3 regions of the Qiania dongpingensis genome follow, and region 2 is predicted to be linked to each of the others. Evidence: riboswitches for the same ligand, from Rfam matches in the RefSeq annotation. Region 2 holds a riboswitch; each other region holds the start of a gene.
The links. Region 2 has a riboswitch for cobalamin ahead of H9Q78_RS00595 (VWA domain-containing protein). Riboswitches for the same ligand answer to the same signal wherever they lie in the genome.
Positions count from the first base shown of each region.

Region 1: it holds a riboswitch for cobalamin, as region 2 does, so the genes downstream of both, H9Q78_RS07545 (hypothetical protein) here and H9Q78_RS00595 (VWA domain-containing protein) in region 2, are expected to answer to the same signal.
Region 3: it holds a riboswitch for cobalamin, as region 2 does, so the genes downstream of both, galE (UDP-glucose 4-epimerase GalE) here and H9Q78_RS00595 (VWA domain-containing protein) in region 2, are expected to answer to the same signal.

Region 1 is NZ_CP060634.1:1,615,173-1,618,454, forward strand. Features, by position in the region: gene H9Q78_RS07545 (hypothetical protein) at 1-1,616, opposite strand, end outside; cobalamin riboswitch at 1,984-2,178, opposite strand; gene H9Q78_RS07550 (ABC transporter ATP-binding protein) at 2,224-3,282, opposite strand, start outside.
Region 2 is NZ_CP060634.1:131,153-134,434, forward strand. Features, by position in the region: gene H9Q78_RS00590 (thioester domain-containing protein) at 1-1,131, shown strand, start outside; cobalamin riboswitch at 1,190-1,373, shown strand; gene H9Q78_RS00595 (VWA domain-containing protein) at 1,457-3,223, shown strand; gene H9Q78_RS00600 (ATP-binding protein) at 3,210-3,282, shown strand, end outside.
Region 3 is NZ_CP060634.1:518,373-521,654, forward strand. Features, by position in the region: gene H9Q78_RS02535 (D-alanyl-D-alanine carboxypeptidase family protein) at 1-982, opposite strand, end outside; gene galE (UDP-glucose 4-epimerase GalE) at 1,038-2,078, opposite strand; cobalamin riboswitch at 2,378-2,565, opposite strand; gene H9Q78_RS02545 (sulfatase-like hydrolase/transferase) at 2,642-3,282, opposite strand, start outside.

The DNA.
Region 1 (3,282 bases), 1.5 Mb from region 2:
GCTCCTGCTTCGCCTGACGCCTCCACCGAAAGGATGACCTCGGCTCCTGCGCCCGTCACAGTTTCGCCCGCGGGCTGGCTGGTAATGGTGATCTCCGAGGGCTTCTTAAAGCTGTCCGCCGCAGGAATCTGAAATGCCAGAGAGCTGCTGGTGCTCCACGTTCCTTTGGAAGCGCTCCTCGGCACAAAGTGAACCTCTCCGCCCATCATACTGGATGGAACGGTAAATTGGAATTTCTGAAGATTCTTATCTGTATCCGTTTCTCCAAGAACGACCGGTTCTTTGGGATCGTCGTCTTTCATTCCGATATAGATCGCGTCATAAGAAAATTTCCCGCTGGAGGCCGGACTCACCCAAATCGTGACGTCAATTCCGTCACCCTTGACCACGGCCTTTGACGCCGCGATCTTAAACATGGTATAGGCCTGTCCGGGCTTTTTAGCATCGTCGCTGCCATAAACGGCGGTAATCCCGTCATTGGCCAGATATCCTTCCTGCTCGCTGGCCGCACTGACCTTCACCGCATCTGTAACAGCTTCGGCTCCCGCGCTGTCTTTTACCATACAGCGGTACTGTCCTGCCAATGCCGCCTCCATGATGAAGCTGTAAGCAGCAGCCTGTGCGCTGTCTCCCGCACAGTCTGTCCATCCGCTCCCATCGGAGCTGTACTGCCACTGATATGTCACTCCTTCCCCGTCAGCCTCCGCTTTAAGAGTCACCGTCTCCCCGGCCTTTTTGCTGACCGCTTCCGGCTGTTTTGTGATCACCAGGACCTTGGGAATACTCATCCACAGGTAATTTTCCGACCAGGTTCCCTGATCGGAACGGCCTACAGAAACTGGAATCCAGCTGTTTCCGGAAGACAGGGGAACCTGGATGGTAAACTCACAGGTCTCTCCAGTCTTGACCCCGGTAAAATATCCCGGTTTGCTCCCGTCGGACTGATACCCCAGATAGAGCCAGTCAAATGTCTTTTTAGCGCCGGTCTGGAAGGAAATCTCTATCATGTTTCCTTTTACAGTGCAAGTTGGATTTGTGATTGGAAACATTCCATATGTGCCGCCGTCGTTTTTTACTACCGTCACGCCGCTTATGGCGGCCGTCGGCTTCACCGGCTGCTCATCTCCACCGGCTGCCAATAAAACCGTCTGGACCGTATCAATATTCTTTTCACCGGCGTCAGCCGCAGACGTGGGCTCCGCACCGCTCTCGGCCGCGGGCTGTGTCTCCGCCGCGCTGCTTTCCTTTGCCGCTGCACTGCTCTCCTCCGCACTGGCAGTCCCGGCAGCTTCCTTAGTCCCGCCGGTCTCCGTCGAGGACTCCGTTTTGGTACTCTCCGCCTTGCTTTCCTTTCCGGCCTCCGTACTTTCTGCTGCCTCCGGCTCTTTCTTGTCTTCTGGAGCCGTACTGCTTTCCTTCGCCGCCGGTTCTTTTTTCTCTTCTGAAGCCGCGCTGCTCTCTTCCGCCGCCGGCTCTTTCTTCTCCTCCGATAATGCTGCGCTACTCTCCTCCGCCAGCTCAGACGCTGCCGCGTCTGCATTGATACTTGACAATGGAGATAACAGCATTGAGAAAACCAGCAGTAAAGCCAGCAGGCTCATGCTTTTTCGTTTCATCTTAATAATCCCCTTTCCGCGTGCTGCGTTATTCTTTCTTTGCAGGCCGCCCAATTTGATCGGACGCCTCTGTCTTCTTTATCCAGCGCTTCCTCTCTCTAATCCGGCAATCCATTCCTCCTGTCTTTGTGCTTATCGCACGGTTCCGGCCCAGGGAGGCGGCCTTTTGCCTGTCGGCGGTCCATCATACGGATATTATCAAGATGAACACGTATCTACACGTTTCAAAGGACACACCTTTCTGTGAAAAAATGGAGTGAGCAAGCCCATCTCAGACTCCCTAGAATAAAAAAAGCCCGCCCTTCTCCGAAGTGCAGACACTAAAATAAGTCCATTTCTGGATGAATATCATGCTTTCTTCGGAAGCAATTCACCAACATTTTCAGCAGTTTTCCTGACTTACAGATCATTGTTCTTCCGCGCCTTCTCAATACCTTGCGGTACAATGGCTTTTTGCGGTTTCGCTCCCTGTTCACAGTGGCCGGACCGTCCGGGACTTGCACCCGGTTCCCTTTTACCCCTGTGCCTGACGGCACAGGGCACTGAAAATCCCATGTTTATTTTCCTGATTATAACAGATTGTTTGTTCTTTGACAAGTGGAAAGAGTCAAGAATCCCGGCCTGCCAAGAACTGCATCCTGTAAAATTTCGCATAGACCCCGTCTAATTCCATCAATTCCTGATGATTTCCCTGTTCAGAAATCCCGTCATCGGTCAACACCAGTATTTTTTCAGCGTTCCGAATCGTCGACAGCCTGTGAGCGATCACAAACGTGGTCCTTCCTCTGGCCAGTTTCTCCAGAGCTTCCTGTACAACCCGCTCACTTTCATTATCCAAAGCAGAAGTGGCTTCGTCAAAAATCAGGACCGGCGGGTTCTTGAGGAACACTCTTGCCAGAGACAGTCTCTGCTTCTGGCCCCCTGACAGCTTCACCCCCCGCTGTCCGATATCTGTATCATATCCGTCCGGAAGTTCCATGATGAATTCATGGGCATTGGCAGCTTTGGCGGCTTCTATGACCTCTTCTCTCCCGGCATTCTGTTTTCCATAACAGATATTCTCATATACCGTCCCTGCAAACAGATAAACATCCTGCTGGACGATTCCTATATTCTTTCTAAGACTTTTAAGCTTTATATCCCGGATATCCCTTCCGTCCAGAGTCACTCTTCCCCCGCTGACCTCATAAAAGCGTGGAATCAGACTGCAGAGCGTGGATTTCCCCACACCCGAGGAGCCGACCAGCGCGATATACTCTCCAGGCTTCACCGTCATATTCAGATTATGGAGGACATCGTCTTTGGAAGATGCGTAGCGGAAGCTCACATCCTCAAAGCAGATCTCTCCCTTAACTTCTTCAATATCCGCCGCATCCGGTTCATCTTCAATATCCGGCTGTATGCTCAGTATTTCGCGGAACCGTCCATAGCCGGACATTCCATTCTGGAACTGTTCTGTAAAGCTGACAAGCCGTTTGATCGGGTCGGTGAAGTTAGCCGCCATCAGAAGAAATGCCACCAAATCCGACGCATCCAGCCTATCCTTAGCCAGCAGCACGGCTCCGACAGATATCACCACGATTGTCATCAAAGTGGTAAACGCCCCCAATCCGGCATTATAAACTCCCATATACCGGTAGCTGTCCCGTTTACTCTCCAGGAACCG
Region 2 (3,282 bases):
TTCGGCGTGTTTCCCTTGAATGCTCCTGCAGATTCTGACCCCATATGCGAATTTTTCACCGGAAATGATGGAATAGGTATGAGCGGCTATCTGGCCGACGGCAGCTATGAAATAAGGGAGACTGAGGTCCCGGAAGGATATATAAGGACGCAGGAGCCAAAAACTGTCATAGTGCGGGCGGGACAGATCGTGGACAGTACCTGGGAAAATCTTCCGGCAAAGGGAGCCCTGTCCTTAAAAAAACGCTCTTCAAAGGAGGGAGAGCTTTTTGGAGACGCTTCGTTGGCCGGCGCGGTCTATGAGGTCTATTTTCTTTCCGGCCAGGCAGAAAACGGCGAACGAGAGCGTATTCTGATGGGACAGATTGTCACCGATGAGAAGGGAGAAGGGGCACTCGGCGGTCTTCCACTTGGAGACTATATAGTGACAGAGGCTGCTCCGCCGAAAGGATACTGGAAGAATCCGGAGGAATATGAGGCAGCGCTTCAATATCAGGATGATACGACGCCTGTCGTAGAGGTTATGATTGAGGCAGAGGACGAAATGATCAGACGGCCGGTCATCCTAAAAAAATATGGAGATGCGGGAAAGGAGCTCCCTCTTCCTCACGCAGGTTTTTCATTTTATTTAAAGTCATCTTTGGTACGAAAGGAGGGGGAATATGATTGGGAGAAGGCAGAGCCGGTCGTGATCGGAGGCCTGGGAGAGACGATTCTCTATACAGATTCCAATGGGAAACTAGAAACGGTGCCGCTTCCTTATGGTGTATATCTGGTCCGCGAAACAGACGTTCCGGAAGGATATGAACCATGTGATGAACTGGAGGTACAGATTGAAGGGGAGTCAAAAGGGGAGCTGGTAATCACGGCAATAAATAAAAAGAGTCCGGAAGAACCAGAGGAAGAAACGACGGCTTGTGCAGAAACGACGGTTCAGGAAAAGGCGGAGACATCAGAAGTTCAAAAGGAACCGACGACTGAGGAGAAGACAGAAAGAGAGACGGTACAGACTACGGCATCTCCGGAAACAGGAGACCGCCAAAATGGAGGTATTTGGTTCTTGATATTGGGGAGTACATTTTCTATCATATTGTTGTTTGTGTGTTTATGGGCGAACAGAAGGAGGGGATAGAAAAGGCCGGGATTTATCAAATAGCAATTTTGGATAAGTCAAAAGGGTAAAAAGGTGTTATAATAAAAAAATATGACATGTTTGTAACAAACAGAATAATGAACGGGGAATCCGGTGAAAATCCGGGACAGTCACCTCTACTGTAACGCAGACGAAAAGGCGGAGACCATTGGCAGATTTGCTGAGAAGGGCCTTGGAGGAAGAAGCGAAGTCAGGATATCCGTTTCCAGATATTTCCGGGATGAGGGGATTGGTTATTTTTTAGTGACCTCTTTTGCTCCGGCAAAAGAGGTCCTTTATTGTTTTGTTGCTGGAGGATAAAAAAATGGGATACCCATTCAGTGCACTGGTAGGAAACGAAAAGGCGAAACAGGCGTTGATCTATGCGCTGATCAATCCGGCTGTGGGCGGTGTGATGCTCACGGGTGAAAAGGGGACGGGAAAATCCACCATGGTTCGCGGTCTTGCAGAATTGGACCATAACATGAAATTGTACGAAGTCCCTCTCCATACGACGAGAGACAGGCTTTATGGATGCGATGACTGGGAAAGTCTTACAAAAGACGGACGCAGAGAGCATATTCCGGGAATACTGGAACAGGCGCGGGGACATCTGTTATACATGGATGAATCCAATCTGCTGCCGGATGAGACGGCGGCCGGAATCTCTGCGGAGGCTGGAAATATGGTTTTTATTGGAACCATGAATCCGGAAGAGGGACAAGTCTCCCCTGGATTTTTGGATAAATTCGGTCTTCTAGTATACATGGAAGGAGAAAAGGAATTAAGGAAGCGGATGCAGATCATTAAACGCCGCTTGGAATACGAAGAGGACCCTCAAAAGTTCTGCGACAGATTTCGTGATAAAACACAGATTATAGCAAGGAACTTAGACAGAGCCAGAAAACGGCTGCATAGGATAGAAATCACGGAGGGCTCTAAAACATTGGCTTCCGAACTGGTGAAAGAAGCCGGGTGTGAGGGAAACCATGCGGAGCTTTTCTTGATTCAGACTGCCCGGGCCGCCGCAGCCTGGGGGAATGGGACCATGGTGACTGCGGCTCATCTTTTGGAAGCGGCACAATATGTATTCCCTCACAGAGGCCGTCACAGATTGTCGGAAGAATGGGCGGAAAAGAGTCAGGGAAATGAGGCGGAACGGGAAAAAGAACTAAAAGGCAGTAAGAAAGAGGAAGGCACGAAAACAGAGCGGGGGACGGATGAAAACCTTCTAAAAGAGGAGGATCTTCAAGCACCAAGCGAAGTCCATCCGGTCAATGATTGGATGAAATACGGCGAAAAGATACACTCTGCAAACTGTACCGGCCGGAGGATTCGGGCAGATGAAATGAAAGGTCAGGGACACGTCGTGAAAAGCAGGCCGGGAATCCCAATGAGCGCCTCAGATGTCGCGTTCGGGGACACCCTGCTTCACGCAGCATTTCATTCTACAGGAGAAAAAGGGGCGGGGGAACAAAAAATGGCGGTCAGGATAAAGTCAGAGGATATCCGGCTGAAAGTAAGAAGCGGAAAGACGGGATGTTATCTTTTATTTGCGGTGGATGCCAGCGCATCCATGGGAGCGAACGAACGGATGGCTGCCGTGAAAGGAATCGTACTTTCTCTTCTCCAGAATTCTTATGAAAAGCGTGACAAGATCGCTATGCTCATTTTTCAGGATAGGGAAGCCCGCCTTTTACTGGAGTTTACAAACAGTGTGGATCTGGCTGCCAGCCGGCTGATGGAATTGAGGACGAAGGGGAAAACGCCTCTTGCAGAGGGAATCCGTCTTTCTTACGAGATATTGAAGGGAGTCTTGGCCAAGGAAAAAACGGTGTTTCCAGTGCTCATGCTCATCACAGACGGAAGGGCGACAGCCGGTGAAAAGGCACCCTATGAAGAGGCTGTCTGCCAGGCAGAACGCTTTGCGAGCGAGGCAATCCGCAGCATAGTGATCGATACAGAGCAAGGATATGTGCGTCTGGGACTGGCAGAGCAGCTGGCAGATGCCATGAACGGATATCGGATTCCCTTGGAGAAGCTGACGGAGAGTTCGGATATCTTCCAGGATATCCTGAATGAAATACGATAGAAGAACGGCTGCGGCCGGGAAAGAGGACATTATGGTGACAGAGTATAATTATCCCTTTT
Region 3 (3,282 bases), 390 kb from region 2:
TGACCGTGAATGAATTGCTCATTTTCAATAGTTTATTGGTATTAGACAAGCAAAATTCACTGGTGCCCTTGTTCGTCACATGTGTGATATTTTCCATCCAGATCGTGCTGTAATTTTCAATCTCCGGATATTTTGTGATGAGCTCCCGGCTCATGAGAGCCACATCTCTGGCAGAAGTCAAATGGGTGCCCGAATCCGTCAGACCGCAGCAGTCCTCAAAATTTGTACTCTCCATGCCGAGTGATTTCGCTCTTTCATTCATCTGGCGGACAAATTCGGACTCGCTTCCGGCTATGTACTCTGCCATGGTCACAGCCGCATCATTCCCCGACGCGATCACGATACATTTTATGAGCGTCTCCACAGTCTGAACTTCTCCTTCTTCCAGAAACACCTGAGAACCGCCCATGGATTTGGCATATGCGCTGGTGGCGACTTGATCATCCAGGGAAATCCTGCCGTCCCTTATGGCATCAAAGATCAAAATCAGCGTCATGATCTTCGTAATACTAGCGGGGCGCAGGGCCTCATCCGGATTTTTTTCATAGATCACGGTTCCTGTGGAGGCTTCTATCAAAATAGCGGCCTGAGCGGTTATTCCCAGGTCCGCCTGAACTCCGCTTCCCTGGGATGAGGTATTTTCCCCCTGGCTTTCTTCCGCTCCCTGGACGCTGCTCTCTGGCTGAGCGGCGCTCTCTCCAGTTTCCTCTGTCCCGGATGTTTCTGCCGAAGCCGGCAGTGCCTTTCCGGATGTTTCTACTGCCTCTCCCGGCACATCCTCCTGTTGACTCTGTCCTTCTTCCGGCTGTCCGGAGACTGGCTTCTCTGCTGCTCCGGAACTGCCTCCGGCTTCTACGGATTCCATTATCTCCGGAATCACAGATGGCTGTCCTTCATCGGACGCGAACACGGGCATACAAAGTGATACCATCATGCAAAGCGACAGACAAAGGGCAGCCGTCATTCGATACAATCTTTTCATAAAACCGACTCCAGGGTCTTATCATTACTTCTATTCTATTGTCTCCGGCAAGATTCTATGACAACCCTGATCCGGCCTTTTCCTCATATCCATTGGGATTGTTTTTCTGCCATCTAAAGGAATCTCTGCACATATCCTCCAGATTCTTTTCCGCATGCCAGTGAAGAATCTGTTCCGCCTTAGATGCGTCTGCATAACATTCCGCTATATCGCCTGCCCGGCGTTCCACAATGTCATAAGGGATCTTCACTCCATTGACTTTTTCAAACGCCTTCACGATATCCAGGACACTATATCCAATCCCGGTTCCCAGATTGACCGTCTCAACTCCCTTATGCCCTCCGGCATAGTCCAAAGCCGCCACATGCCCCTTCGCCAGATCGACCACATGAATATAATCCCGGACTCCTGTCCCGTCGGGCGTCGGATAATCATCTCCGAATATCCTCAGGCGCGGCAGCCTTCCCACCGCTACCTGAGAAATATACGGCATCAGGTTATTGGGAATCCCGTTGGGATTTTCCCCTATCCTTCCGCTTTCATGGGCTCCTATGGGATTGAAATACCGCAGGAGCACCACCGACAATTCCTCATCCGCTCTGGCCGCATCCCTGAGGATCTGTTCAATAAAGACCTTCGTCCACCCGTAAGGATTGGTGCAGCTCCTGCCCACCGGCATTTCTTCTGTCAAAGGTACTTTTTCCGGCGTCCCGTATACCGTGGCCGAAGAGCTGAAGACAATCTGCCTGCATCCATATTTTTTCATCAGCCTGAGCAGCGTAAGGGTGCTGTCCAGATTATTCCGGTAATATTCCAACGGCTTCTCTACGGATTCTCCCACCGCCTTAAGACCTGCAAAATGAATCACAGCTTCAATCCGGTGCTCTTTGAATATTTGTTCCATCGCTGCCTCATCCGCTGCATCCACGTTATAGACCGGGAATTCTGCGCCGGCAAGCTCTTCCGCACGCTTCACCGCCCCCGGACAGCTGTTGACAAAATTATCCGCGATCACGACCTGACGGCCGCTTTCCGCCACTTCGATGGCCGTATGAGTTCCAATATAACCGGCGCCTCCGGTCAGCAATATTTCCATTTTTCTCCTCCTGTTTTTTGGTGTCACTATAAAATTTTCTCTTTAATACAAATATAAAAAGGCGTACCAGACGGTACGCCCTTGTTCCGTTCTTGCGAATGTGCACACAGCCCTGACAACACAGTACACAGGCACACAGCCCGGCGAGTAGGATCGGCACTGCGCCAGCCCAGACTCATTCTCTGAACGAAAGATTTGTGCATTGCTGTTGCTTTGAGATTCACAAAAGTATGTCCGCTTAACCCATAAGCCGACACCATGAGGGAAATACCCTGTCGGATGTGTAGCTCTACCCGGAAGCCCATCTCACATATCAAGCAGGTTTCCTGACTTACAGTTCTCCGCTCAGCCTCTCCTTCTCGCATGATAGGGTTTGCAATGGATGACGAGGCTTCGCTCCCTGAATACAGTGACCGGATCGCTCAGGATTCTGACCTGATTCCCTTTTTCCTGTCAAAGGACAGGCACTTGATACGGCAATATTTCTTTGCACACCCTCACTATACCATATCTCGTCCATAAACGCAACTGAAAAAACCGATATTCCTCCTATCCGCTTTTGCTCAGGAACCTCCGGAACCATCCTTTTTCTCCTGCTTCAAAACGTACGGCTCCGAGACACTCAGTACGATATTGTCATCGCTCACCTGGCCGACTGTAATCTCATTGTCGCCTTCCTTGAGCTTTACATCTGCCGCATAGAGAAGATTCTGTGAAACGCAGTTGGTCTCCCATGCCTTTCCATTCACATAGATCACACTGTTCTTTGTATAGTTCCATCCAGTTACATAGAGCCCCTTATTCTGGAGCAGCACCCGGTTGATGCTGATCGGCTGTACTCCCATGTGCAGATTAGTCGCCTCATAGGGCATCTCTCCTTCAAACACATCCTGATCTCCATAAAGGATATCATATTCCAGTATCTTCATATCATTCAGATATGTTTCTTCTTCCTCCGCGGTATGTGATGTCTTCTGAAGGTATGCCTGATGGTAACGGAACATCGTCCCCTTTTTAAGACCCGCCTTATCCATCACATAGGCTCCCAGCTGATATGCCTCTACGTTCCGGCTGGTCCTCGCAAGACCCATGTTGTCCCAGATGACATATTCCGTCTGGAATAAATCCCCATTCTCCAGCTTATCTTCCGTCAGATTCAGGCTGGGCAGATGATCTCCGTACATAACGAGGATAGTTTCCTCAT